One region of the Lacticaseibacillus sp. 22 genome, then DNA from elsewhere that is predicted to be linked to it. Evidence: predicted binding sites of a transcription regulator. Region 1 holds the regulator's gene; each other region holds the start of a gene.
What was found. The regulator LexA, encoded in region 1, represses DNA repair genes until DNA is damaged. The targets are predictions, from matches to a motif close to CNAACANNTGTTNG.

Region 1 (7,420 bases):
TTCGGTAAATATTTGCGGCGCGGAATCAACGATACTGGTGATTTGATTGCTGACAGCAGGGATAAACCGTAATAAGCCCCAGACCAGCAGGCTAATCAAAACAATGAACAGCAATCCGATTGCCAAGCCCCGATGCAACCCGGCTTTTTCAAGGCGGTTGATAATCGGAACGGTGAGATAGAAGAGAATGCCGGCAAAAATAAATGGCGGCGCAATAATCCCTAGAAAATCAACGACTGGTTGAAAGACCCAAGCAATTTTGGTAAAGACAAAAATGACTAGCAGGGCCAAAAGCAAATCAACTAGCAGAATCATGAACTTACTATTAACAAAGCGGCGATAGAGCCACGAGTCGGTACGTTTCAAAGGCGATCCTCCTCTAATAACGGTAAAGGTTATATTCCGGTCACAGCACGCCAAAGCGGTCAGACAGTCACAAAAGCCCTTACAAAACAAACGTAGGGCTGGCAAGTTAACCTTGTCAGTAACCGACAGCTGAAGCCGTCACTTTAGCGCTGATTTTAAGCACAAAAATCAAGTACACCTTGTATAACAATGATACTCGACTGAGTAGCATTTTTCGAGGATGGGTTCCGTGAAATGTCAAGAACGTGTAATTGCAGTCGTTACATAAAATTTACAAAAACACGCTGAAATCGTTACAAATATTATAAAAGCCTAAACAAAGGCACTTAATGTAAATTTTACATATACAAAAGCTTTACAAATCAAAAAAATCAGGTATGATAAAGTCACAACCAAAACGGTGAGTCAATGTCGGTTCATCCGATACGGAGAGGAGTGACCCCATATGAGCATACTTCGGGGCGCTAAATGGACATTAATAACTCTGACCCTGGTCGCAACGTTGCTATTGTTTAGCAACTATGCGACGGCCGGCATCTTGTTGATGGCTCTAGATATTTTCTTAAGCTTCTTCTATGCAGTCATCAAGAGCAGATGTGATCGGCGTCAGATGCATAAGATGCCATTATTGCATAATTAATTGATGAAACGAGAGGCTGAGTCATAATTCACAGCTTCAAAATAGAAGCGTACTATTTCAGGTTTTTACAAGAAATAGTACGCTTTTTTGCTTTTCCGTATTAGTATAAATGAGCTTTAACGATTCCAGTGCCAAAGCGGAGCAGTCGTAGGTCGGATGGGGCTCAGCCGTGGAACAACACAGCGACCGGGCTTTGTCGCTGATGTTGTTAGGCGACTTGGAGACTGCCGGTCTTGCAGGCTCCAAGCGCCGTCTCCGCTCTAGCTTCGCGTCGCCACCCCATCCGGCCGGAGACTGCGGAGTTTGGCACGGCCCAGAACTACTTTATTTACTTTCTCAGCTATAGTATTCGGATTTTAGTGGGCATCACATCCTGAGATCGAATTATGTCTTAGATTGTTTTGTGAGCGCGAGCCGGCGCGGTAAGGGACCGAAGTGTAAGCGGGCTTCGGCGTAATGCCGGTCTTTGGCCATTGCGACCAAGGTCCTTACCCGCACGTCTCTGCGCTGGGGAGCGCGGTCCATACACAGATAAAAAGTGTTAATGGTCTTAATATTGAGACAAAAAAGATATTTTGTTGCGCCTAACGACAGTTTTTTCAAATGAAACAGCAAAAACAATTGCAAACGTCCGTTCGTATTGGTATGCTGAGTGTAACAAAAGAGAACGAGGCGGTGAGCGGATGCCAACACAAGCAAGTCAGAAACGTTGGAAACAGATTTTACAAACAATCTATGAAGCGATCGAGGATCATGGGTACCCGCCCACGGTTCGCGAAATCGGTAAATCAGTCGGACTCAGCTCTTCCAGTACGGTCGCGGCTTACTTGGAGAAGTTGCTGGCGGCTGGCTTGATTGCCAAAGATCCGTCTAAACCGCGGACCATTGAAGTCACGGCAGCAGGGCTTGATTTTATTGGGGTTCAGGCACAAGGAATCCCGATTGTCGGAACGGTTGCCGCAGGGGTTCCCATTACGGCGATTGAAAATATTGATGATTATTTTCCTGTCCCTGACGATCTTCCGTATTCCGCCGATGAATTGTTTATGCTTCGGGTCCAAGGCAGTTCGATGATTAAGATCGGCATTTTAGACGGCGATCAGATTATTGTCAAGAAACAAAATGATGCCGAAAATGGCCAGATTGTCGTTGCGATGACCGAAGAGGATGAGGCAACGGTTAAACGCTTTTACAAAGAAAAGCATGGCGTTCGTCTGCATCCGGAAAATGATGATATGGATGATATGTACTTCCCAAGTGTCACGATTCTCGGAATTGTCGTTAGTTTATATCGGCCGGCGCTTGTGTAATCAGCTCATAATTCAGTAGGACGAATCGCCCTCACATCAAAAAGACATTTACCAGCTACTTTATCGAAGTGGTGGTAAATGTCTTTTTGATTATGTACCCTGATGTCAACGTTGCAAATATCAAGGTTGGGCGAGGCGATCAAGGTCGTCTTGCGGCACCTTTTTGTAAACGGGTCCATTTGGAAGTTGCTTGAGTTGACCTTTTTTGGTGAGCTGGAATTGCAAAGTAGAACTGGCCGCTTGTGGCTGCGCTTTACCCGTGAAGGTGAAAACTCGACTTTTTAATGTAAGCTGAGCGGCAAAAATTCCCTGATCGGTACTTTCAAAGACGCCGCCTTGGTTGGATAAGGTTTCAAGATAGTAGCCGCTGGTTGAGGAAGTGATCCGGATGGCCTTTTTGCGATTATCGACTTGGACGAACGCGTGGCCGACAAGTGTACTCAAAGTGGCTTTGGGAACGGTCTTTTTAGTGGGCTTGACGTGGCTGGTGACGGTGCTGGTCGCTGGCTGTTTGGATGTAGACTTGCCTGTCGGGGTTGTGGAAGAGCAGCCGCTTAGCAAGATTAAGATGGTAAGACATATCAGCTTTTTCATTTCCGAGCTCCTAGTGAATAAATTGGATGCAGGTCATAACGATAGGAATCACGATCATTGATAGCAAGGTGGTTTCTGTGACCATGATGGCAGCGTAGTCAGCATCGGCGTCATAGAGTTTGGCCACAACCGGTGCATTGGTCATGACCGGCATGCAGGACTGGAGAATAAAGATTTGTTTCATCAAGGTCGGAACCGGAGCAAAAGCAACCAATGCGGTCATGAGTAGCGGCGCAAAAAGAAAGCGGCCACTAAAGATGCCCCATGCTTCCTTGCTGAGCCGCAACTGCCGCCAGCCGGCCGTATGCAAGGCAATGCCGATAAAAAACATGGATCCGGGTACCGTTAAGTCACCAACATATGTCAGATCCGCCATTAGAAACTCCGGGAGCTTGATGTTCAATAAGACGAGCACAATCCCGAACATGAAGCCTAATAACGGAGGTGAGAAAACCTTGCCGAGCGCCTTTTTTAAATCAAAGCGTGCCGGTTTGGGCCCATCACCTTGGATAAGATAAACCCCGATTGTCCAAAAAATAGTGGTATTGGCCATGTAATAAACGAGGACGTAAGGAAGGCTGCGAGGACCAAACAGTGCCAAATTCACCGGTAAACCAATAAAAACCGTGTTGGAATTGAAGAACATGGACTTAAAGGTGCCTTTTCGCGACTTCGGTACTTTCAACAAGTAACAAACCAGAAATGACAAGGCGAAAAGGATCATCATGGATAACACCGGGAAGAACAAATCCGGTAGCAAGCGCAAAAGCATGCCGGCAGTGAACTTCGATGAGATGGTGACAATCATATAAGCGGGCAATGCAACTTGGGTTACCACCTTGGCGATGACCTTGCTAGAGTGGCTGTTAAACCAACCGCGCGCCGTTAGAAAGTAGCCGATGATGATGAGAATGAGAATTTCGAAAACGCCAAAAACGCTTGAGATAAATGCTGTCAAATACCGCCACTTCCTTATAAATTATTTTGGTCGCCGCAATGTAAACGTTCGTCCCAATTCGGCGTAGTTGGGACCGGCAAGCCGTGCGATGGGGGCCAAGGCGGTTGTATTCACATGCAGTGTCGGTAAATCAAGCACGGTTTCTGCAAAATGAAATTGACGGATTTCTAGAATAAAGAGATCCGTCATGATGATTCCCGCCGCATCACGAATGGGGACATATTGGTAAAGAATGGTTTCAAAGCGAATGCGAGCAGCTTGTAAACCCGGCACCTGAATCTCCGTGCTGGGAATCAATGGTAAATCAATCAGCGTTAATTCACTTTGATCAGGAGCCAGCCTTGCTGCGGTTTGATTCATCGCCTTGGTAAGATCAGTGCTAACCATGTGCACAACCGCTTCATGGCGAGCAAGGAGGTTGGCCGCAGTATCTTTTGGCACTTGGCGTTCGCGCAAAATCGCAACCGATAACAACGGCAACTGATTGGAAATCCCAGTTGTAAACGAAAATGGTGCTATATTAATGAGACCTGCTGTATTCTGGGTGGTAATCCAAGCGATTGGCCGTGGGATGATGCTGCCGGACAAAAGCTTGTATTGTTCATGCGGTGAAAGTTCGCTGGCAGATAGGTTAATCATCGTAGACCTCCAGTACATAACAAATCCGATGGTGAGACCTTGCAATAGAAGCTGGTGTAGCCCAAAAGTACGTCACGACTGCAAGTGTAGCGCAGGGAACGAATGGCGTCAAAAGGACAAGCTCGTTTGGCATTCTCAAGCACTCACTAGTTTGTTCAAAGTTGTCAGGGCACAGCGGCAGTCGAGCTTAATAGCCAAACGTAAGGCATCACCCAGTGAGACTTAGCGCGAACAAAAAAGCGATGTTTGGCGATTGAGATCGCAAACATCGCCGTATAGGCATCGGAGGACCGATTGATTAATGGGGACTGGTATCAGTAGCAGAATTTGATCCGGGATCAGTCGGAGATGGTGACTGACTGCTAGACGAACTGGCTGGCGGCTGGTTATTTTGATCGCTACCAGGCTTTTCGGAATCGTCGCCAGTCTGCGTACCCTGACCGCCAGTTTGAGCCGGATTGCTACCTGACGCGCCGCTTTGGCTATGCTGACTTTCGACACTAGGGGCGGCAGAAGATGGTGGTTCAGTGGAAACAGTTGAGGAAACAGAATGACTAGTTTGGGAGTTTGTTGATGACGGTACCGAGCTGATGACTGAACTTGAAGAAATGCTTGAAGCAGTCTGCGAGGTTTTAAAATCTGCTAGACTGACAAGCTTTTTCTTAGAACGTTGTAGAGGCAAACTAGTTGTTAAATAGTGATAATTATGAGGCGTTTTACCCTTCAACGAGATGGTATTGTTGAACTCTTTCTTCAAGGCAGTTGTGTAACTCAGCACGGTGCCAGATGCGTCCTTGGCTGAATATTCATCAACAGTTGATGCCTGCTTGTGCTTGTATGTCGTGGTCGTCGTGTAAGTGTAGACATTGGCGTGATCGGATACAAGCGTCAACTTACCTTTTTTCTGTTTAATACTACCGGTATCATTAATGACTTGTGGCTGATTATGCGCGTCAATGATGAGCAGGCGGGTGTAGGTTTTGGCAGTCGTTAATTTCACATAAACAGTAAGATCGTGATGAACACCGTTTTCGTCCGTGACATCGCCAGTAGCGGTATAAGTCCCGCTTTTAAAAGACTGGGTGACTGCCGAGGTGGATGATGCGCTACTGCTTGAAGAGGAAGCGACGGGTCCTTGAACCTTGGCTCCCCGAAGCACTAGCCAGATGAAGACACCGATAAACAGAATAATCGCGCCGATTCCGGCTAGTGTGAGGTAAAGCGTTCTGCGATTCCGGCGAATACGTTCACGTCGCATGGATTGCCTCCTGAGATAAAATGAATTTTGTTCAAAACTGGGATAGATGAGGATGAACCAGAAGTATCACAAATGAGCTGCCGGTATACTGCGATCACATAAACCTTTGTACGTGATACAGTCGATAGCGGCGGCCCACTAAAACACTAATGACAGGATCATGTCTAATATGACTTTTGCACAATGATGTTGCCATTAGCAAGTATCAAAGTTTCAATCGGCATATCAAAAGATTCAACTGGCCAGTCTGGTTGGTTAAACGCCATAACCGGTGGCACCAGCGTCACCGTATGGCCTGGGTAATCGGCTAAAAAACGATCATAATAGCCGCCGCCAAAGCCAATACGAAAATTGTCTGCCAGCGAAAAACCGATTCCGGGAACAATCAAAAGATCAGGGGCCGGCTCAACTTGATCGGCATGATAAGGCGGCTCGGGAATACCGAAACGACTGGTTACTAGCTGATCAAAACCGGGGTCTGGCAGGAAAACCATTTGACGTTTAGGCATAACGCGCGGCAGGAACACAGCTTTGTTGGCAGCATGAGCAGCTGCAATGATAGGGGCAGTGGGAACTTCAAAAGGTCCGCTAACCGTGACCCCGATACTGTCAGCTTGCTGCCACAGCGGGGTTTTCACTAATGCTGCCAATAGATTTTCTCCAGCCATCTGGGTTTCTTTGGCCGCTGTTTGTAGGCGCTTGAGCTGACGGGAGCGAAATTCGGCTTTCGTAGACATGACAACCTCACTTATTTTTTAGGAATTCGCTTAAGACAACCGCTTGATTATGGGTTTCATCTTTAGCTCCATATAACATGATAACCGGATCCTGCTCGTGTTCCTTTAAAGTTTTAATGAAGTTTGGCAAATCCGGATTTTTCTCTAGCTCCGTCAAATAACGCTCTTTAAATTCAGGGTATTTTTCCGGGTCATGACCGAACCATTTGCGCAATTCCGGAGATGGCGCAATGGTTTTGGCCCATAAATCCAATGCCGCGTTGACCTTGCTGATGCCACGTGGCCAGATTCTGTCAACAAGAACGCGAAAACCTTGGGCTTGGGGTTTTTGATAAATCCGTTCGAGTGTTACTTTCATATCGATCACCTCATTTCTTATGATACCAGTCTTGGCAAGTCGTGAATGTTCTAGTCGCGATACGGTATACTAATTAAAAGAGGTGTCATCATGATTACGTGTTATCAAATTCAAAAAGACCGCAATGTGCAGGTGGCAACGGATGATCAGGCTAACTGGATTAGAGTCCAATCTCCTTTACCCCAAGAACTGAAAACCTTGGCAACCACTTACGGACTTCCGCAAACCTATGTCGATGCGGCTTTGGATAAACATGAAAATGCACGGGTAGAAGGGCTGGATCCGGCTGATAAGATGCCGGGCCTAATTGTTTTACGGTATCCAATCGAAATAACCAATGAATTAGGATTCCGCCAATTTAACACCGTACCGCTCACGATGATCTTACTGGCCGATCGCGTTATCACGATTATGCAGCATCCATTGCGGGCTTTTGACGACTTGGCCGCGCAGCCATTATCCTCCAAACCGGAAGAATTTGCCTTGGAAGTTTTGTGGTTAGTGTTGCACCAATTCGTGATTGACATGGATCAATTAAATGACGAAACCAAACAGATTGA
Region 2 (7,420 bases), on a different contig from region 1:
GGCCAGTATTCTACAAAGATGACGAAACCAATGATAATGACTGCTGTCAATAGTTGCCATGACAGATGATAGGGTTGCCGTGCCTTCATTTAAAAGCCTTCTTTTTTGGGTCTTAACTAACTGATTGTGTTTCGAAACTAGCAGGTGTGGAGTCCTGACGCGTGGAAATTTTCCAACCTTTACACGCAGGTTTCTATGCCCGTCAATAGCATCATATTTTCTTAATAAAAAGTCACCATCAGCCTACTGCAAAAATCCTTGAGTTTAAAGCCCTTACCTGTGAGTTGCTGTGATGATCGTTGCATATGTGTCAATTTAACGATTGATTCGGTTGATGATTCATGGCCTGGCGAAATCTTTTAAACAACAGGGTTTATTAGGTATCACAACATGTCAAGTCGGTTACAGTTTAACGATTACTTTGCAGAAGTGACAATGACTGTTACAATATGAACATATTCAAACGGCTATCAGGTAGTTCGTAAGGTGTGGTGGCTGTCAATTATTTTGGGGGGATTTTGCGTGAAGCAGTTTTATATTGTTGACAGTTCAATTCTTCCAGACGTGGTTGGCAAAGTGATTGCCGCACGAACCTTACTCCAAAATGGTGAAGTTAAACAGGTCAGCGAGGCAGTTAAGCAAGTTGGTATTTCTCGCGGCACCTATTACAAGTACAAAGATTATGTTTTCCTGCCTGATCATGAAATGGCATCGCGAAAGGCAGTCATTTCATTAATGCTCCATCACGATCGCGGTATTTTGTCAGAGGTTTTGACGGTCATATCGCATGCACAGGCCAGCATCGTGACGATTAACCAGAATATTCCAATCCATAATTGGGCTAGTGTTGTGATCTCATTTGATATTTCGGCACTGCAAGGGACCATTGATGATTTAGTAACCAAACTTGGCGATATTCGCGGCGTCAGTGATGTTCATCTGATTTCGGTAGAATAAGCGGCATGTTTTTTTGGAGGCTTTATGAAAATCGCATTTAAATTATTGCTCTGGGTGTTAGTAGCCGGAGTTGCTTTATTTCCGGCGCTATTATTGATTTTGTTTGTCATTGGCCTGAGCGTTGTTATTTCGGGTGCTTTGGCAGTCAGTGCCGTTGGTTTTGTAATGGGCACTATTTTTGTTGCATTGGTAGGGTTGGGCATTATGATTCCAAGTGTCCTGCTCATTATTCGATTTATGACTTTCCGGACAGTTAATGCCCGATTTCAGCGCGGCGGTGAACGCTTAGTCCTTCCGGTGAGGGTTCATTTAACTGGGCGCGCGATCTACCATGCTATTTATGAAAATTACAAAGCTGGGCGTCGTCAGGGAAAACATGTTTTTCAAGCGTGGAGTTTTGGTTTAGAGACGTATTTTCATGAAGATCTTCAAGCGTATCTGGCAGACCAGATTCTCGCGCAACACGGTCCGGAGATGGCAGAGGCTTTTGTCTTAGATAAACGTCATTCATATACCATTGCTTATTAACAAATAATCGAAGGTAAGTTCACCGTTTTGGGATGTTCTCAAAACCGGAAATAGCATGTTTAAAAAATTGGCCTTAGCGTTTAACAATTTCAGTTGCGCTAAGGTCTTTTTTCAGCTAATGGGTCCAGTAAAACGAAGCACTAAACCTTGGTACCGTTACCAATCGGCATGATAAAAAGTGTCGGATCGCTTAATTGGGCCACGTTTCGTCTGCACGTGGGCGTCGTTGAATGAGCCGATTGGTTCGCGGCCAGCGCAGTTCCTCGAAACCGATGAATTCAATGGTTAGGCGGGTCTGTTGCCGCAGTAAGCCGATAAAAAGCTCTAATTGCGCCAAATCATAGTTGTGCAGGCTGTGCAAGGGGATGGAACGCAGGCGTTGATCTTTTGGTTGGATGTTAAAAAAGAAGTTAAATGCCGGCGTGTAGGTCTGGTTGACAAGTGAAATCCAGTACCGTGTCTTCCGGCGCCGTTTAAATAACGGGGTCAATCGTTCCATGATAATCTTGAGATCGTTAGTCATAGCTATTGCCACCATTATGGCCTCCTACAAGTGATGCGCGCTGAATGGCGGTACCGCCGTGCATGGCGCTTTTGGCGTAGACGAGTGCTTTAAAGCCGAATCGATTGCGGATCGCATCAAGCGTTCGTTCCAAGTTTGTTGCCTTGATTTGCTGATCGATCGGTTCAAAAAAATTGAGTTGTTCGCCGGTGTCCGGGGCCAAGCGGGAGGTGTAGACTGCCACATTACGAACGACTTCGCCATGCCAGTTATCGCGAAAAATTTCGCGTAAAGTCGTCACGATATCTGAGTCGCGATTTGTTGGCAGCATTCGTTTAGCTTGTGAAAACCCAGTGCGACCGTCTGCTTGGCTCTCAGCGTATGAAAAGCCAATTCCAAGTGTGATTTCACCGGCCCGTTTGCGGTGATGACGCAAGCGGGCGGCCACTTGTTCGCCGATTTCCTTAATCACAATTTCGATTTCGAACTGATTACGATAATCGCGTGGCAGCACTTGAGAATTACCGATACTTGGCTGGCGCGTGACGATCCGCTGACTAATCTTGGTGCGATCAATGCCCCATGCGGTCGCAAAAAGCTGCGTGCCAAGAATGCCCAGCTCTTGTTTTAAGGCGTACGGATTGGCGTGAGCAAGTTCATACATACTTGTGATGCCCATTCGTGCTAGATGTGCGGCGGTACGGTGACCGATGCTCCAGACATCCGTCATATTCTTGATTCGCCAGATAGTTTCAGGCACGGTTGCATATGTAATTTCGCCGAGTAAATCGGAATTGTACTTGGCGTATACATCCAGTGCTATCTTGGCCTGGACTGGATTCTCACCCATACCGACAGTGGTGCGTAAACCGAGCTGTTGGTGAACCGTTGCCTGAATTAACTTGGCAACGGCGCGTGGTGTCTTGCCAAAAAGTCGCCAAGTATGGGTTAAATCGAGAATGGATTCGTCAATCGAGTATGGCCATAAATCTTCATCGGCAACGAACTGACGAAAAATGTCATTGATAGCCAGATTCTTCTTAATGTAAAGGTTCATACGCGGAGGCACGACAATTAAATGTGGTTCATTAGGTAAATCGCGTTGCCGGCTGACGTTACTCTTGAGACCATACATTTTTTTGGCCATTGGCGACGTGGCTAAAATTAAACCGCCGTTCGTATTTTCCTGTTCGGACATCACCACGAGAACGGTTTTGAGTGGATCAAGTCCACGCTCGATGCTTTCAACCGATGCATAGAAGGACTTGTTGTCGATCAAAAAAATGACGCGATGCGGTTCATGCGAATAGTCATAGCGCATATCAATCACCTCTGTAGCTATTATACGAACGTATGTTTGCAAAGGCAAGTTATTTTCTGCTTACGTTGACAATGCACAAATAAAAAATCCACGCTGCCTGGAAAAAGACACCGTGGATCAAAAGTTTATTGGTTGAAACTATTAACTGACTAACGCATGCAGCCACCCATATGCCAGGATGAAGCCCAAGATGTAAAACCGTGCATCATGGTATCAGGGGCAATGGCTGTCCAGCCGTGGGTAACGAATGCTAAAACGAATAAGGCGGTAAAGATTGCTGCGATAACACTCAAAGTAACGATTAAAGGCCGCCATTTTTCCGATAACATCATACTTCGCCTCCTGCTATTGAATGTTAACTTCTGCCATTAGTATAGCACCATGAACTTAATAGCCAAGTTAAGCTGCAGGCAACACCGTCGTTCAGCATGATCGAAACGGTGAATCAATCACGCTCCCATTTGATCTTGAGGTTGGTTTCGATTAAGTCGCCATCATCGAGTGCAAATGGTTCAACCACGCTGGTGCCATCTGGTTTCGTGAATTTGATGTTTAAAATATTATCATCGCGGTAAACGACCTCCCAAGTACCGTTGCTTGGGGTGTTGTTGTTAGTTGCTGTGTATGTGCCATCGCTATTGAAATTGAACGTTGCCCGATCGCCGGATTCCCATCGGCCAACAATACCGCTGATTGAGTGATTATCGTTGCGTTTTGAGGTGTCAGATGGGTAGGTGCGGTTGGTTTTGGTCACGCCATTGTCGTCATAGTCATCATCATCGTCGTCATCAGTGTCACGACTTGTTTGTGAAGCCTGTGACGATGAAGAGGCGGTGTTGGACGAGGCAGCTGCTGCGTCTAAAGTGAGTGCAGCGGCTTGGCCTTTCAGGGGAACGATCACGTCGCGGGTGAAATCTTTAGTTGCACCGTCATGCGTACCGCTAAGCTTAAGGGTATAGCGTCCCGGAAGTTGATTGGCGATCGTGTATTGACCATTATGATTGGCAGCTTGCACCGGCGTTTGATTCAGCGTTAACGCTGCGTTTTTAAGGTTAGTCTTCACGGTTACCGCGGTGGTTCCAAGCTTGACTTTATACTTCGGGAAAAACAACATTTCCTGACCTTGTTTGACTACCTGAACCATACCGCTAGTGGACTTAGCCCGAATCAAGGTATTTAAAAGGCTGCGATAATGGCGATCCTCAATGAGTTGGGCCAGTGGTTTGAGGTCATCTTCATGCAAAGGCGTTCCATCGCTGGCAACGGCAACTTCTGCCATATCATCAGCATCGCCGCTTGTCATTTCTTCGGCAAGCTCGGCAACTTGCCGGTCTTGACTATAATAGGCGGCGCCGGCTAAATAGGCACAACCGGCTATTAAGATGACGACAATGCCGACAATCCATGGCCAGCGCCGATGTGAGTGCGGCGTATGTCGGGTTGGCGCTGGGGCTGCTGCAGTTGTTGATGCAGGGGTCGTTGGCGGTTGCGGCGTGGACGCTTCGTTTTCGCTTGTTTGCTGCGCTTGCAGGCGGGCTGACCGTAAATCAAAGCCGCAGTTTGGGCAAAAGTCATCGTTCGGTTTAATCGGTTGCCCACAGTTAGGACAGAATTTTAACGGTGTTTGCATGTATCATTCCTCCAAAGTTTTAATGAGTTGAGCAGCAATTTGATCATGGCCGCGTTGATTAGGGTGGAACGTATCCCGGGGGCCATTGGCAGTGAAATCCGGAATGACAGTGCCAGCCGGTCCGGTGACATCATCATGACCTTGCCAGATGGTTGCCAAGTCAACGACCGGTACCTGGTAGGTTTGGCCCACTGCTTTAACAACGGCATCGAATTTCAAGTCGGCATTAACGTAGGGCCCTTGATTTGGTGACCAGGTTGTCATGAGGATCAGTTGTGCCGAGGTTTCTTTTTGCAACGTGGTGACAATGGTTGTCAGTGCTTGTTGATAGGCAGCGAGCGCAGTTGAGGTTGCGCCACCGACAGCGTCATTGGTGCCAAACTCAATAGTGATCACATCCGGATGCTGGGCAACGAGTTGCGGTAAAGCGGGGACGCCCAAGTTAGTAGCCGTTTTTCCCACTTCCGCAATGCCGGCTTCGGTGACGGTTTTTCCGGTTAATCGGGCCAGCTGCCGGGCAAAAAGCGACGTAAAACGAGTGGCTTTTTTATCGGCAAAAAGGCCAACGGAAAGACTGTCGCCAAAAGGAGCATAAACCAGTTGTGCTTTGCTTTTGGCCTTCAATCGTGCTAATCGAGTCGGGCGCGGCGGCGTTGAAGCGGCGCTGGCCTGACGACTGCGAGCCGATGCAGAGGGGTGGCTTGTTGATTTAGCAGCTTGCCGCGAAACCCCACAGCCGGCCGCTACTAACAATAGTAAAACACCCAATCCCAACCAAATCTTTTTCATCCCAATACCTTTCTTGAATCGACTGATGACATGCTGGTTATAAATAGTCTTTAGCTAACAAATCGGGTATTGCGCGCTTTCCAATCTTCTAGCTTGATAAAGACCCAGAAACTGTAAATGCCAAGCGTGATGATCGATAGCAGCAGCCACTTAATCCAATTGCCAAATAAACCGACAGCGGAACCGTAAAAATGCATCCGATGGCCTTCAATCACGGTATGGTTGATCTTCCAGCCATATAACATAGTCAACGCCCAAGGATAGCAGATGCCCAGTGTGGCGATCGTAATCACCGCACCGAGAATCGCCCAGCCAATATAGGCCAATAAGCCGCCATCGAAAAAAGAATTTCGTCCATTTCTCATTTCCATAATCGTTGCATCCTCCAACTTCTTTACTTAAGTGTATCAGAGTCATCGGGCAACGCAATGAATATGCGCTATAGTGAGCGCGAGCCGGCGCGGTTAGGAGTCGGAGTGTAAGTGGCCTTGGGCGTGATGACCCGGTCTTGGTCATTGCGCCCAAGGTCCTTACACGCAGACTCCTGCGCCGGGGAGCGCGTTATGGGCATAAAGGAGAACTAGTGGCCTTGGGCGTGATGACCCGGTCTTGGTCATTGCGCCCAAGGTCCTTACACGCAGACTCCTGCGCCGGGGAGCGCGTTATGGGCGTAAAGGAGAACTAGTGGCCTTGGGCGTGGCCATTGCGACCAAAAGCCCTACTTACACGCAAGCCCTTGCGCCGGAGAACGCGTTATCGTGATTGTCTGTCTCACGCTTAACGCCAAAGTTTGGTACAATAGGTCAAGGAATTTTTCACTTGGCTTTTCTGAAAGGACGATTCGTTAAATGGTAATGGATGCCGCATTAAAGGGTATGAATGATAAGCAGGCAGAGGCGGTGTTAGCCACTGAAGGACCGGTTTTGATTATGGCAGGGGCCGGTTCTGGCAAGACGCGGGTTTTGACCCACCGAATTGCTTATTTAGTTGAAGAAAAAAACGTTAATCCATGGAACATTCTTGCCATTACGTTTACGAACAAGGCTGCGCGGGAAATGCGGGAACGGGTAGGTAAACTGGTCGATCCTGAGATTGCCCGCGATATTTGGGTTTCAACGTTCCACGCATTGTGTGTTCGTATTTTGCGGCGCGACATTGACAAACTCGGTTACAATCGGGCGTTTATGATTGCTGATCCAGCCGAACAACTCACTTTGGTTAAGCACATTTTGGCCGACTTCAATCTGGATCCCAAACGTTATGATCCCAAGTCGATTCTTGGCGCGATTTCGGGTGCCAAAAACGAACTAATCGACCCGCAAACTTATTCAGACGAGCAGGCCAACAGCCCATTTACCAAAACTGTGGCCCAAGTTTATGCGGAATATCAAAAACGCCTGCGCAGTGATCAAGCATTGGACTTTGATGATCTCATCATGCAGACCATTGTGTTATTTGAAAAGGATCCCGAAACGCTTGGCTTTTATCAGCGTAAATTCCGGTATATTCACGTTGATGAGTATCAGGATACGAACGAAGCCCAATATCGCCTCGTGCATATGCTGGCGGAAGGTTATCACAATCTGTGCGTGGTCGGGGATGCCGATCAGAGTATTTACGGTTGGCGTGGCGCTAATATGCAAAACATTCTGGACTTTAAAAAGGACTACCCTAAAGCCCAAGTCATTTTGCT
Region 3 (7,420 bases), on a different contig from region 1:
TTGATTTAGGCGCACAACATGTTTTGATCTCGATGGCAGGCGGTGGTGCCCTCATGATTGAGCAGGATCATGCCTGGTTCGGTAACGTACCAAAGCAACCTGCTGTGAACTCGGTCGGTGCAGGCGACAGTATGTTAGCGGGTTTCACCGGAACTTTTGCGCAAACACATGATGTTCTGGAAAGCTTTAAGGTTGGAATCGCATGCGGTTCTGCAACTGCTTTTTCTGAGGATCTTGCCACTGCCGATAAGATCGCTGCCGTCAAGCAGACGATTAACATTAAAGAAGTTTAGGAGGACAAAATGGACATTCGTGACTTACTACTAAAAAATGTCATGATCATGGACCTCAAAGGCACCACCAAAGAGGCCGTGATTGATGAAATGGTTGCTAAATACCACGCGGAAGGCATTGTGACTGACGCTGACGAATATCGCAATGACATTTTAAAGCGTGAATCAGAATCAACTACCGGAATCGGTGAAGGCATTGCGATGCCGCATGCCAAAGACAGCGCGGTTACCCGGGCAACGGTTCTGTTTGCCAAAAGTACCAAAGGCGTTGACTTTAACGCATTAGACGGCCAGCCCGTGCACTTGTTCTTCATGATTGCCGCTCCCGAAGGCGCCAATAACGAACACTTAGCTGCTCTAGCTGCCTTGTCTTCACTTTTGATCAATCCAAAACTGGTCGCTGACTTAAAGCAGGCTAAAACCCCTGATGAAGTCATCGATCTTTTTGGAAAAGCACAAGCGGAAAAAGCAGCCAAGGACAAAGCTGAAGAAGAAGCGGAAAAAGCCCAAGAAGCCAAGGACAAAGCCGCTAAGCAAGCTGAGTTTAAAGACGAAAAGCGCAAAGAACGGCCATTTATCGTTGCCGTTACTGCCTGCCCAACTGGAATCGCCCATACGTACATGGCCGAAGCAGCTTTAAAAGAAACTGCCGAGAAAATGGGCGTTGATATTAAAGTCGAAACCAACGGCTCTGAAGGCATCAAGCACAAGCTAACCGATGCTGACATCAACCGTGCGGCCGGTGTCATCGTTGCCGCAGACAAAAAAGTTGCGATGGATCGGTTTAATGGCAAGAAATTGCTGAATCGCCCTGTCATTGATGGCATTAAGAAACCGCAAGAACTGATCGAAGAAACCCTTAAAGGTCAAGGCCAAGTCTTTCACGCTGCTGGTGAAGCCAACACCGAAACCAGTGAAAGTGAAGAGACTTCCGGCGGCACCCTCTGGAATCGCATTTATAAAGACCTCATGAATGGTGTCTCCAACATGTTACCATTCGTTGTTGGCGGCGGGATTATCATGGCGATCTCATTCATCCTGGAACAATGGCTGGGTAAGACCTCTATGTGGTTCACGTTCACGAATAATCTGGGTTCTTTTGCTTTTAGTTTCTTGGTCCCGGTATTAGCTGCTTATATTGCCGAATCTATCGGTGATCGCCCTGCCTTGATGCCTGGGTTTGTCGGTGGTTATATGGCAACCGTTGCCTCGGCATCGGTTGTGAAAGCGCAAAACCCGGCCGGCTTCCTTGGCGGTCTGGTTGCCGGGTTTGCTGCCGGCTGGATGATCGTGGGTCTTAAAAAAGCATTGGCTAAGATGCCGCGCTCATTAGACGGTATGCGGACCATTCTCCTTTATCCGGTCATCGGTCTTGCGATTATGGGGCTGTTAATGTTCTTCATTATCAACCCGATTTTTGCAGCGATCAACGGTGCACTCATTAACTTCCTTGAAGGTTTAGGTACTGGCAATGCCATTCTCATTGGCGTCATCCTAGCCGCCATGATGAGTATCGATATGGGTGGTCCTTTCAACAAAGCGGCCTATACGTTTGCAATTGGCGTTTATCAAGCATCTGGCTTTAAAGATGGTCGCTGGATGGCTGCCGTTATGATCGGCGGTATGATTCCACCATTGGCTATCGCGGTTGCTTCCACTTTCTTCCCGAAGAAATTCACCCTACAGGAACGCAATGCCGGCTTATCTAACTATGCGCTTGGTTTAACGTTCATTACTGAAGGTGCGATTCCGTTTGCAGCCACCGATCCATTGCACATCATCGGTAGCTCCGTAATCGGTTCTGCGATTGCCGGTGGTTTAACTCAGCTCTGGCACGTTAATGTTCCGGCTCCTCATGGCGGTGTCGTTGCACTCTTACTAACCGATCAGAAATTTGGCTTTATCATGTCATTGATTATCGGGACCATCATCGCCGCACTGATTCTTGGCTTCTGGCGTCCAGTTGCTAAAGAGAATCGCTAAGTCAAGATAAGCTTGTAAGCGTCACTTGATAGTGGTCATGGCTTAAATTAAAAACTCGCAGCTTTGAAAATGCGCTGCGAGTTTTTTTGTGCGTTTGAATGACGCTTTTTAAATTCGGTTTTCGGTTCTCAATAATCTTGTAAAAAAGCAGGCATCAAAAGGCAACGTTTGTCTTTTGGAACCTGCTTTTTCCATTGTCTTGAAAACGGCTCTAAAAAATTACCACGTTATCCGCATCATTTATACCCGACGTGCCGGCGTGGGATCTGCCGTTAACGAAAGCTTCAGTGCCTGGGCGACGCGTTTTGAAATGCCTAGCTCCTGAATATCTTCCAATGGTGCTTCTTTGATCTTTGTGATGGTCTTGAATTTACGCAGCAACTTTAAGCGTGTCTTGGGTCCGACGCCCTTAATTCCCTCAAGGCGCGATGCCAACGAGTTTTTGGCGTGAAGCTGGCGATGGAACGTGATGGCAAACCGGTGCACTTCATCCTGAATCCGTTCCAACAGGTAGAAGCCCTGCGACTTCGGATCCAGATTGATCATCTCGTCGGCGTGACCGAATAGCAAGGCAGCCGTCTTATGCTTATTGTTCTTGACCATTCCGGCAACCGGAATATCGAGATTCAATTCATTTTCCAGGACATCTTTAGCCGCGTTCATTTCAATCTCACCGCCGTCCATCAGAATCAAGTCCGGCAATGCCGCATGTTCCTTTAGCAGCCGCGTATATCGCCGGCGAATGACTTCGCGCGTATTGGCAGCTTCGTCAGCACCATTATGGGTTTTGTCCGCATCCAACTTGTATTTGCGATAATTGTTTTTAGCAGGTTGGCCATCGACAAATTGAACCATGGCAGACACCGGATCGGCACCTTGGATATGACTATGGTCAAATGCTTCTACTACATGGCCCATCGGTAACTTTAAGGCTGCCATCAGCTCTTTCATCGCCCCTACCGTTGTTCGATTATCTAATTCCATTAACCGAAACTTATCTTCCAGTTTAATCTTGCTGTTCTTGGCTGCTAGCGCCATCAGCTCGCGTTTTTCGCCTCGTTGGGGTGTGCGCACCGGTACTTCAAGGATATCGGCTAGCACCTTATTATCGAGCCCTGCAGGCACCAATACTTCACGCGGTTTAACGTTATTTTTCCGGCTGTAGAATTGTAAGATAAAAGATTCAAACTCTTCTTTAGCCGTATTGACCACCGGAAACAAGCGCGACTCACGCTTCATCAATCGCGCCTGGCGAATAAAGAAGACCTGAATGCTGATCCAGCCTTTATCCATATAAAAATTAAACAAGTCGCGCGTGGTATTATCCGTCGAAATAATCTTTTGCTTCTCAACCGTTTGCTCAATGTAATAAAGTTGATCCCGAATCTCGGCTGCCCGTTCAAATTGCAGATTCTTTGCCGCGCGCTCCATTTTGGCAGTCAAACTGGCCTTGGCCTTGCTGACATTACCGTTCAAAAAGCGTTTAATTCGCGCAATCTGATCGGTATATTCCTTCTCCGGGACGGTGCGAAAACAAGCGCCGAGACACTGCCCCATATGGTAATAAAGACACGGGCGACCCTGATAGCCGTTACAGCGGCGTAGTGGATACACTTTTTGAATAAAGTGCATGGTTTCCTGGGCAGCGTAAACATTGGGATAAGGGCCAAAATAGTAGCCGCCGTCTTTGCGAATCGTCCCGGTAATTTCAATCTTGGGGTCGCGTTCATTGGTGATCTTGATATAAGGGTAACCAGTCCCCTTTTTCAGCTTGATATTGTAATAAGGTTGGTACTTTTGAATCAACGTAATCTCAAGCAAGAACGCCTCTTTATTCGTAGAGGTCACAATGTAGTCAAAATCCGCCACTTGTGCCACCATTGCCGCTACTTTTCCGTCATGCGAACTCTTAAAGTAGGATCGAACCCGATTCTTGAGATTTTTGGCTTTGCCGACATAAATAATCTTCCCGTTGATGTCTTTCATTTGGTAGCTACCAGGAAGATCCGGCAGTAACGATAACTTATGTTCAATGTGTGCAGATGCCATTGTAAGCTCCTTATAAAACAAATGTTCGCCTAACATTATAAAGATTCTAAAATACGATTGCAAGCAGATAGCCTATACACATGCCAGCATGCTTGTCACATCTAGCCTGTACTTCTGCCTCAAACCTCATGATACCCCACCAGCTCGATTTCACAAAAAAAGCACCTTGCCCAGTATGTGCCAGACAAAGTACTTTGATGAAAATTATTGTGCGAGAATCTTAGAAAGAAAGTCTTGTGTCCGCTCTTCTTGAGGATGTTCGAAAAGCTGTTCAGGCGTGCCTTTTTCAAGAATCTTCCCGCCATCCATAAACCAGACTTGGTCGGCCACACTGCGGGCAAATCCCATTTCGTGCGTCACCACGACCATCGTCATTCCGGTTTTGGCAAGATCCTGCATGACCTTCAAAACTTCACCAACCATTTCCGGATCCAATGCACTCGTTGGTTCGTCAAAGAGCATCACATCAGGGTGCATCGCCAGCGCGCGGGCAATCGCCACCCGCTGTTGTTGACCACCGGAGAGGCTAGCAGGATAGGCATCGGCTTTTTCCGCCAAGCCAACTTGTTCCAACAGTTCCTTGGCTGTTTTGGTTGCTTCTTCATCCGTCACCGTTTTGACTTTTAACGGCGCCAGCTTGATGTTTTCTAGAACCGTCATATTCGGAAAAAGATTGAAGCTCTGGAACACCATCCCCATTTTCTCCCGGACATTATCCAACTGCTTTTCGCTAAGATCAACCAGGTTTGTTCCTTCAAAAAGGATTTCGCCTGCAGTTGGACGGTTCAACAGATTTAAACTGCGCAGGAAGGTACTTTTCCCGCCACCTGACGCACCGATCACGACAATCACATCGCCTTGGTCAATCGTTTCGCTAATATCATTCAAGACCACATTATCGCCAAACTTCTTGGTCAAGTGGTTGATTTGGATCAAAGGTTTATGCTGCATGATTCATCTTCCTTTCAAAGTGACTCAGGAGCTTGGATAGCCCGAATGTCAAAACAAAATATAAGACCATTGCGATCAGAATCGGCTGAACACCTTTATAAGTTGCGGTTTGAACCACCGTTAATTGATAGATCAAGTCCGTAACCCCAATGATCGAAACAATGGAACTTTCCTTAATCAGTGAGATAAACTCGTTTCCTAACGCTGGCCAAATGTTCTTGATGGCTTGCGGTAACACAACGCTGGTCATCGTTTGGCGCTCGGATAAGCCCAGCGAACGGGCCGCTTCAGTCTGACCAATCGGGATGCTATCAATCCCACTACGGATAATCTCGGCAACGTATGCAGCTGAATTAAGCGATACCGCGATCAACCCTGCTACTAGCGCTGGAATATCAATGAAAATGCCAATACCGAAGTAGACAAACATGACCTGAATCATCAACGGCGTACCACGGACGAACTCGATGTAGGCAACCCCAATGAGATGTGGCAATCGATGCTTACTCAACCGCAATAAAGCAAAGATCGTACCAAGTAAGACCCCAAAGAACGCCCCAATCGCACTGATGAGTAAAGTATACTCAACCCCTTTAAGGAAATAAGTCCAATAGTGCAGCATACTGGTATCTTCGGTATTCGTCTTCATGTAACTGCCAGCGGTTTTCAGATATTGCGGGATTAAATTCTTTTGTTTAATATCTGCTAAGCTCTTATTGGCCGCTGCGACTAAAGAATCAGATCCTTTGGCAAACCCGATAGCAGTCCCCATCGTGTCACTTGACAGATTAAAATGACCGGGAATTTCAACCAATTTATCATCGTTAGACGTATAGGCCTCAGCAACCGCACCTTCCGCGACAACCCCGGCGACTTTGTGGGTTTTTAGCGCCAGAATCAAATCGGTTACTTTTGTCAGTCCTAAAGTCGTACTGGACTTCATTTGGGTTTTTGCTAAGGTCTCCTGCAGACTACCGTTTTGAACGCCGACTTTCTTATTGGCAAAACTCTTGTGGTCTTTGTAAATCTTAGCATCCGTCTTATTAATCAGAATATCCTGACCCGATTTATAATACGTCTTGGAGAAATCAATTGACTTGCGGCGAGCATTAGTCGGTGACATGGCAGCCAGCACCATATCAACCTTGCCGGATTGCAGCGCCACTAGCAACGAGCTGAAATTCATCTGCTTGATGACTAACTTGACCCCAAGATCCTTGGCAATTTTGCGGGCAACTTCGACATCCATGCCGACAACCTGATTCTTGCCATTTTTATTCACCAAAAACTCGTATGGTGCATAATCAGGGCTAGTGCCCATCACAATCGTGCCTTTTTGTTGAATCTTTGCCAGGCTGTCATCTGCCTGGACAGTTTGCATATTTAAGGTCACAATTGCGGCAAAAACTGCGACCAAAGCGATTAACCAACGTTTCAAATGCGTCATAATACCCTCCTTGATTACAAGAATGTACTATACACGTAATTCAATTTTTATGCAATAAATATTCATATTTTGGTGACTCTTTTTTTAACTCGTAAAATCATCGAAAAACACGGCCTAGTTCTTAAATCGTTTTCAAGATCAACCTTTGGCCAAATATCGGCATTAGAAAAACCGGTTGTCAGTCTAGACGCTAATGCTGGTTGATGCTATACTTTCTCCAAGGAAAGGGGTGGCCGTGCATGGCACTTAAGATCAACACTCAAACCAACCTAAACGACATGTTCGATAAATTCGCAAGCATTCCCAGCGATAAAGAACAAGCTACCGGGCCAGATCCAAAACATCACGAAAAGATGACGAAAAAGTCTGATAAAGATAGCGCTAAAAAGCCGAAAAAGTAAAGTAACCATTTATGCTGATTTCCATACTCAAGCAAACAGAAAAGCGACTGCCGAAAATTTTTCGGAGGTCGCTTTTTTAGACGCTAAATCATTAGCTGCGTTTAAATATGTTCTGAATGGTGCTAAGTTCACTTTTTGGATTGCGGATAGCGTTTTGCCAATGCCTTAATATTACCAGCGGCAACATCATCAAAGTCAATGTCAGCCCACAATGCAATTTGAGAAAGATACCACAGCACATCCCCTAATTCGTGCTGTAATTTAACCTTATCTAAATCCTGACCCTGAAAGGTGTA
Region 4 (7,420 bases), on a different contig from region 1:
TGTGAAGGCGTTTCAGGACGCGAAGACGCCGGATGCATTGTATGAATTGTTTAAGCGGTAAGGTGTGAGTTTGTGGTAAAAAAGAAAGGCTTCCTGACGATGGTGTCAGGAGGCTTTTCTTTTTGGGGAGGGTTGGTGGTTTAAAACGTAATTTGTATATAAGGGCTTTAGTCGCAATGGTCAACGTTGGAGTTTTTGGATGGAAAACTGCAACGGGGAAGAGGTATTCTTTTTTGGGCAATTCGGTGGTTTTATTCTGCTTTCTATAACGCGCTCGCAGTCGCAGCAATCTGCACATAAGGACCTTGAGCCTAAATGGCCAAAGTCGGTGTTGATGGATGGAAAATTGCAGCAGGGACAGAAGTATTTTTTTTTGGGCAATTCAGTAGTCTTATTCTGCTTTCTATAACGCGCTCGCAGTCGCAGCAATCTACGTGTAAGGACCTCAAGCCTAAATGGCCAAAGCCCAGCCATTTAGGCTTGAGGCCACTTACACTCCGATTGCTAAGCGCTCCTGCTCGCGCTCACACAAAAACAGACCGCTGGGTGGGCGGTCTGCTTGTTGTCTGATCGTTTGGGGGACGATCGACGATTTCTACTTTGGAGGAGTAAAAATGAAAAAGTTGGGTTGGGGTTTAGGAATGAGTGGGTGGCTCATTTCTATGTTTCTTATACTACAGACAGGGTGTGAATGAATTGTGAAGGCAAATCCAACATTTTATTATGTCTTTATGGCGATTATGTTCACATTTTCCAAATCGGCTTGGAATTGCTTAAGAAGTTAGTTTGGCTGAACGTTACTTAACGAAACAAACGTTCTTCATGCAAATCCGAACATTTCGTGGTAAACTCTTCCCAACAGCTCAAGTCGCCTAAATTGGCCAAGATGATGGGGTGTTAATGTGAAGAAACAGCATATTGTGGCTCGGGTACGGCGCCCGGATGGTTTGGTTTTGGACTTCCGGCTACCCAAAGATATTACGCATGCAATCAAAGTAAGTCCGCAAACAGATTGGTTTGAGCGGTTACGCGGGGGATTGATTGTTGCACCTATGGCACCGTACGTGGGCAAGGGGAAGACGGCTTTCTTTATTGGTCGCATTGAGCGCGTCTATTATTCAAGCCGTCAGTTAAAACGCTTTACGCGCAGTCAGTTTTTGTTGCCTGATGTTTGGCGCGAACAGGATTTGTTAGAAAGTTTTACGTTTTTGCGGCACGATCACGCGTGGTTGAATCGCTTGTATATCAAAGACGATTTGCGTTATTGGTATCACGATGCCAACTCGCATTTTTTGGCAAATGTTCGCGATTGGCACTGCAAGTTGGTGTATCATCGCTTTCAGAGTCGAAAACAACGACTGCTGCCGAACTTCTAAGATGGCAACAAAAAGTTCAGACAAAAAGCAGGCCATGGTGACCTGCTTTTTGTTGCGACTGACTATGATAGAAAATATTGGCCGGTTAGTATGCTAATTAAGACAACCAGACCAGGCAAAAGGTTGGAAATGCGGATTTTGGTGATGCTCATGAGATTCAGGCCGATACCAAGGATCATCAACCCACCAATGGCACCAATTTCTCGAAGTGAGGTTGCCATCAACGTTTTGGGGATGAACTGGACAAGAAAGCTGGCTAACAGGGTGATGGTTCCTTGATATAAAATCACCGGGATGGCCGAAAATAAAACGCCGATGCCTAGCGAGGCGGTCATCATAATGGCCATGAAACCATCCATAACCGCCTTGGTATACAAGGTCGCATTATCACCGGACACGCCGGCTTGAATGGCCCCCAAGATGCTCATGGCACCGATGACGGCAATTAAAGTCGCGGTGACGAACCCTTCCGCAAAATGGCTGTTGTTGCGGGCAAAGCGTTCCTGTAACTTGAGGCCGAGGTGATTCATGCCGTCTTCAATATGCAACCATTCGCCCAGCAAGCCACCGAGACACAGACTGATGATGATCACAATAAAGCTTTTGGTCTGCAACGCCATTTGAATGCCAAGCGCAAAGGTACCCAGACCCAAACTTTTCGTAATCGTGTCCTTTGCATTGGCGCTGATATTGTGCAGGATCAGCCCTAGTAAACTGCCGCCGATAATCGTTAAGCCGTTAACGATTGACCCCATGAACATCATGTATTTTCCCTCACCTTTTCAATATGCTGGTTGCTCTTAACCGAACTATCATAGCATGTTTTACGGCGATCAATAACAGCAGGTTTTTACCAATTGGTTGACTGGTTCAGGTAAAATAGAACTATAACCGTTTTAAAGTGCAGAAAAGGCGTTTCAATCACGGAAAAGACTTGCAAAAAACAAACGCGTGTTCGATAATGTAACTAGTGTATTTTGAGCGAAGTATGTACGACATTAAGGAGACAAGTATGGCGAAAAAAACGACCACAAAAGCTGATAATAAGAAGTCTGATGCCACAGATCGTGAGACCGAATTAGAAAAGGCGCTGCAAAAGATTACCAAGGCGTTCGGTGAAGGCGCGGTCATGAAGATGGGTGATCGACCGGAGTTGAAGATCGATGTGGTCTCAACCGGGATTCTGTCATTGGATCTCGCCCTTGGTGTCGGTGGCTTACCGCGGGGCCGGATCGTTGAAATTTATGGACCTGAAAGTAGTGGGAAAACCACGATTGCGCTGCAGACGATTGCCGAATTACAAAAAACCGGTGGCAAGGCAGCTTATATTGACGCGGAAAATGCGATGGATCCAAAGTACGCTGCTGAGTTAGGCGTGAACATTGACGATCTTTTGCTTTCCCAACCAAACTCGGGTGAACAAGGATTGGAAATCGCCGAGATGCTGATTGAATCGGCCGCGGTTGATGTTGTCGTGATCGACTCCGTAGCCGCACTGGTGCCTAAGGCTGAAATCGAGGGTGCAATTGGTGATAGTCACGTTGGCTTGCAAGCACGGCTGATGTCGCAGGCACTGCGAAAGATGGCCGGCACGATTAACAATACGAATACGTTGGTCATCTTTATTAACCAGTTACGTGAAAAAGTCGGCATTGTTTTCGGTAATCCGGAAGTCACCCCAGGCGGCCGGGCGCTGAAGTTTTATGCTTCTGTGCGCATTGAAGTACGCAAAGGCCAGCAGGTTAAAGATGGTAAGAATGTTGTTGGGTTTGCCAGCAAGCTCAAAGTGACCAAGAATAAGGTGGCACCGCCGTTTAAGACCGTTGAAACCACCATGTCGTTTGGTCATGGGATCGAGCACAATACTGACATGATCAACTTAGCGACTGATAAAGACAACGATCTGGACGTTATCACCAAGTCCGGCTCATGGTACAACTATGGTAAGGAACGCCTCGGCCAAGGTCTGGTCAATGCGTCTCATTATCTGGATGAGCATCCTGAAGTATCCAAGGAAATCGAAGCCAAGATCCGTGAGCAGTCCGCACCGAAGCCAAAAGAAGAGGACGAAAAGAAGGATACTGCTAAAGACGAGAAAACAACGGCTGACAAGAAGCCTGAAGAGAAACCAACAACCGACAAAAAGCCGGATGATAAGAAAGATGATCCATCCAGCTTCGGGGTTGACCGTTTAGTTTAAAATATGCGTAAACGTACTAGCCGCAACCAGACTTACACATGATGTGAGTCTGGTTGCGGCTTTTGCTTGATAGGAAAAGAGCCAAGCGATTGTTCACAAAAACTTTCATCACGGTTGCACCTATCATGGATCTTGAATTCGGGTGAACCAACAGAACAATAATACAGTCATGTCAACAAACGTTAATACACGCGCCTTTAATTGGTTATGCTTCGTTGGATTTTAGAATTTGATATTGCTTGAAGAATCTTTCTCGAGATACCACGCGTTGATTGGTTGCATCCAAGAAGTCACCTGAATCTCCGTATGCGTAAACACCCAGTGCATCAACGCCACCTCCAAGTGAACCGCTAGCAACGAACTTTAAATTCTTCTTGTTAGGTGGGGTTAACGCCCACATGAGAATACGAACCCGATTATCCAACCAATAAAGATAGTTTTGTGAAAATGCATCTTTTACCCAGTCTGGCTGAGCGCCTGTTTTGGTGATTTCCCAAACATCAGCAGGTTGGCCTTTATACAATGTTTCCATGATCATTCGCCTCTCTTTGCTATTGACCGTTTACTAGTCTTTTTAAGTCAGTAAACGAGGTATAGAAAAATGGACTATAGAATCTCCATGTGCATAGCTGTCTGAAATTGGCTATAGCATATATTAGGAAATTGGTCTCGTAAAGCATTTTGTCTTCGGATTGTTCTAATTTTCAAGGTGACTGTTCAAGTGTCATGTTCGTCAAAAAATCTTCAAAACGCACATATGTTATTGCTTGCCAAACCAAATAGAGGATTCTAAGATAAATGCAACCGCTATCATTGCACCGCATAAAGAAACACGGACGAGTCAAATTTTTTTATTGAACACGATAAGTTCACAAATGAAGGGGTGAGCCAAAATGGAAAAGAAACAAGAACTCATTGCAAAGATGCTAGAACTGCAACATCTTTTCGAGGAACAATCCGACGTGACATCGCAAGCTATTGTTGCAAGTATCAAACAGGTCATTGATAAGGTGGCGGATAAACGGATACAAGGAGTTAATATTGCTCCACAAGTCTTACCGATTGGGTATTTCATCAGAGACGAGATGCGCGACCATCAGTATCAGCTCACTTTAGCACAGCGGACGGTACTGTTTGATCTGGAAGGCATGGCTGAGGCGATTGCTAATAAGTATATTTCGGGAATACCATCGTTTTAAGCGTGAATGTTGATTTGGATGCCATTGCTTACGTTAACGCGCTTCCCGGCGCAGGGATCTGCATGTAAGGAACTTGGTCGCAATGGCCAAAACCGGGCCATCACGCCCAAGGCCGCTTACACTCTGATCCCTAACCGCGCCGGCTCGCGCTCATGATACAAAAACGCCCGTTGCGTATTGGCAGCGGGCGTTTTTGTGATGATTGGATGGGGGCCAATCATCTTATTTTTCTTTGGAGGAGAAAAATGAAAATTAGGTTGGGGTGTAGAGATGAGTGGGTGGCTCATTTCTATGTTTCCTATACTACTGACAAAGTGTGACGAAAGTGTGATGGTTACTTTGCCATTTTGTAAAGGTTTGAGTAGATTAAGACGAAGAAAACTAAGCTTGTTCGGCTACTAGGTGATGCTGCAGCGCGGTTTTGAGCGCATCGCCTAATGCTTTGATACCAGTGTCGATCTGTTCAAGTGTCGGACCGGTGAAGTTTAGCCGTGCGCCGTTGACCTGAGCCGAAGTTGCATATAGGTTGGCGGAAGGCACATAGGAAATGTTGCTTTCCGGTAACAGATGTTGCTTCATGAAGGCACCCATGTCGAAGCCGGCTGGCATGGTGAGCCACAGGAAGAAGCCGCCATCAGGGTTGGTGAAGTGCGCTTCATCAGGAAGGTAACGATTCATCGCTGCGACCATGGCATTCTTCTTTTCGCGGCAACAATTCTGGATTTCGGTGATGTGGGCGTCTAAGTCATTTTCCGCCATGTAGGCATCAATGCCGTGCATGGTCAGGTTGCTGGATTCCAAGTCGCTTCCGCCTTTTAACGCTAGTAATTCCTGCAAAAGGTCCGGTGCAGCAACGAGCCAGCCCATCCGTAGACTTGGTGAGAGGATCTTGCTGAAGCTGCCGAGATAAACGACGCGGCCTTGCGTGTCAAATGACTTAATGGTTGGCAGCGGTTTACCATCATAGCGAAGATCGCGGTAGGGGTTGTCTTCGAGGATCATAACGTCATATTGGTTGGCGAGTCGAATCAGCGCCTGACGCTTAGCCACAGACATTACGACGCCGGTTGGATTTTGAAAATCAGGTACCGTATAGATGAACTTGACTTTGTGACTCATTAAAACGCGCTGTAAGGCATTAATGTCCATCCCATCGTCTTGCATCGGGATTTCATAATAAGTTGGCTGATAAGCATTAAAGGCGGCTAAGGCACCGAGATACGTTGGCGCTTCAACAACTAGGCCATCGCCGGGATCAAGCATGAGGCGCGCCACTAGATCGAGTCCTTGCTGAGCGCCTTGGGTCATCATGATGTTATCGGCACGAGTCGGAATGCCAGTTGCGCGCAGCCGAGCCGCAATCTTTTCGCGTAAAGGCAAGTAGCCTTGAGTGCTAGCGTATTGCAACAGTTCAGTATCGCCACTGTTAAAGCTGTGCTTAAATGCCTGATTCAGTTGTTGGGTCGGAAACAAACTCCGATCCGGGTAGCCGCCTGCAAACGAGATGACATTCGGGCCAGATGCGGCGAACAGATCTTCTAATCCGGAATTGCCGGTTTTTTGGGTACGTTTTGCGAATTTCATGATGAATCCCCCTTTGATATCGGGCGTGTAACCGAACCTGATGCCGATCCACACGTTAATTGCGATACCGTTGTCGCGTTGGTAAAAGTTCAACCAACGTTTTCTTATTGACACTAGTGTAAAACGGCTCGTATGATTGAGTAAAGCTCAACTATTTCAGCTTAAGTTGAATTTTGTTCATGTTAAAATCAACAAACAGGCCTCAGCGTCCATTTGACAGGCATTGTGCGGCTCAAGTGACAACGCGTGTCACTTGGATCAAGTAGAAAAAAGGGGAAAAGTGATAACATGGGTAATTTTTCTTATGAAGTCTTTAGTAAAGTGGTGGAACGTGGCACGTTAGCCCAAGCCGCAGCGGAATTAAATGTGACGCCGAGTGCGGTCAGCCATAGTATCAGTCAGCTGGAGACTGAGCTGGGGTTTCCACTTCTAATCCGTAATCGTACCGGAGTGACACTGACGGAAGATGGGGCCCAGGTGCTGCCGATTATCCAAAGTATTCAGAACCTTGAAGAGCAACTGTCGCAAGTCGCCGATAACATCAATGGCGTCAATACCGGCAGAATTCGGATCGGTGCGTTTTCATCGGTTTCGACTAACTGGCTGCCGACGATTATTCAACGGTTTAAGAAGCGCTATCCACACATTGAAATCAGTGTCATTCAAGGGACCTTCAACCGCATTGTGGAGGCGGTTCGACTAGGTACGGTTGACATGGGCTTTTCATCGCTGCCGGTTGGACCCGGGGTGGTGGTTGAGCCGTTGTTAAAAGATCCGATCTACTGCATCACACCAAAACGCTTCAAGCCTAAAAACGGCAAAACCGTGACGCAAGCCGATGTTGAGAAGCGAAATTTTATTTTGCAACAAATCGACTATGATCGTGATACCAAGAATGCGTTGGATCGTTATCATGTGTCGACCAACACGATCAACTATTCGATTGATGACCAAAGCATTCTATCCATGGTGGAATCAGGGCTGGGCTTGGGGATTTTGCCGAAGCTCGCCTTGCAGAAGCTGGTGGGGGATGTGAACGTCTATCCATTTTCCGAACCATT

Region 2: the regulator LexA is predicted to act here: its motif matches at 3,334-3,347, upstream of ACWP87_RS07970 (Y-family DNA polymerase).
Region 3: the regulator LexA is predicted to act here: its motif matches at 4,340-4,353, upstream of uvrC (excinuclease ABC subunit UvrC).
Region 4: the regulator LexA is predicted to act here: its motif matches at 2,321-2,334, upstream of recA (recombinase RecA).

What each region holds. Positions count from the first base shown of each region.
Region 1 covers NZ_JBVAYD010000002.1:89,466-96,885, reverse strand. Annotated here, with positions in the region: gene ACWP87_RS01760 (AI-2E family transporter) at 1-366, opposite strand, end outside; gene ACWP87_RS01755 (hypothetical protein) at 812-1,006, shown strand; gene lexA (transcriptional repressor LexA) at 1,690-2,316, shown strand; gene ACWP87_RS01745 (hypothetical protein) at 2,437-2,910, opposite strand; gene ACWP87_RS01740 (AEC family transporter) at 2,921-3,868, opposite strand; gene ACWP87_RS01735 (flavin reductase family protein) at 3,890-4,507, opposite strand; gene ACWP87_RS01730 (hypothetical protein) at 4,806-5,765, opposite strand; gene ACWP87_RS01725 (5-formyltetrahydrofolate cyclo-ligase) at 5,930-6,502, opposite strand; gene ACWP87_RS01720 (DUF488 domain-containing protein) at 6,510-6,860, opposite strand; gene ACWP87_RS01715 (magnesium transporter CorA family protein) at 6,951-7,420, shown strand, end outside.
Region 2 covers NZ_JBVAYD010000014.1:16,578-23,997, reverse strand. Annotated here, with positions in the region: gene ACWP87_RS07990 (hypothetical protein) at 1-89, opposite strand, end outside; gene ACWP87_RS07985 (ACT domain-containing protein) at 523-957, shown strand; gene ACWP87_RS07980 (hypothetical protein) at 982-1,485, shown strand; gene ACWP87_RS07975 (hypothetical protein) at 1,676-2,023, opposite strand; gene ACWP87_RS07970 (Y-family DNA polymerase) at 2,001-3,308, opposite strand; gene ACWP87_RS07965 (hypothetical protein) at 3,458-3,640, opposite strand; gene ACWP87_RS07960 (zinc-ribbon domain-containing protein) at 3,754-4,938, opposite strand; gene ACWP87_RS07955 (SGNH/GDSL hydrolase family protein) at 4,942-5,727, opposite strand; gene ACWP87_RS07950 (DUF898 family protein) at 5,778-6,098, opposite strand; gene pcrA (DNA helicase PcrA) at 6,576-7,420, shown strand, end outside.
Region 3 covers NZ_JBVAYD010000001.1:109,957-117,376, reverse strand. Annotated here, with positions in the region: gene pfkB (1-phosphofructokinase) at 1-293, shown strand, start outside; gene ACWP87_RS00510 (PTS fructose transporter subunit IIABC) at 303-2,276, shown strand; gene uvrC (excinuclease ABC subunit UvrC) at 2,517-4,325, opposite strand; gene ACWP87_RS00500 (amino acid ABC transporter ATP-binding protein) at 4,530-5,276, opposite strand; gene ACWP87_RS00495 (ABC transporter substrate-binding protein/permease) at 5,266-6,723, opposite strand; gene ACWP87_RS00490 (SPJ_0845 family protein) at 6,963-7,124, shown strand; gene ACWP87_RS00485 (nucleoside triphosphate pyrophosphohydrolase family protein) at 7,253-7,420, opposite strand, start outside.
Region 4 covers NZ_JBVAYD010000004.1:31,519-38,938, forward strand. Annotated here, with positions in the region: gene ACWP87_RS03210 (fructose-specific PTS transporter subunit EIIC) at 1-61, shown strand, start outside; gene ACWP87_RS03215 (DUF7679 family protein) at 903-1,376, shown strand; gene ACWP87_RS03220 (DUF554 domain-containing protein) at 1,439-2,140, opposite strand; gene recA (recombinase RecA) at 2,389-3,576, shown strand; gene ACWP87_RS03230 (hypothetical protein) at 3,782-4,108, opposite strand; gene ACWP87_RS03235 (hypothetical protein) at 4,470-4,775, shown strand; gene ACWP87_RS03240 (aminotransferase-like domain-containing protein) at 5,157-6,359, opposite strand; gene ACWP87_RS03245 (LysR family transcriptional regulator) at 6,648-7,420, shown strand, end outside.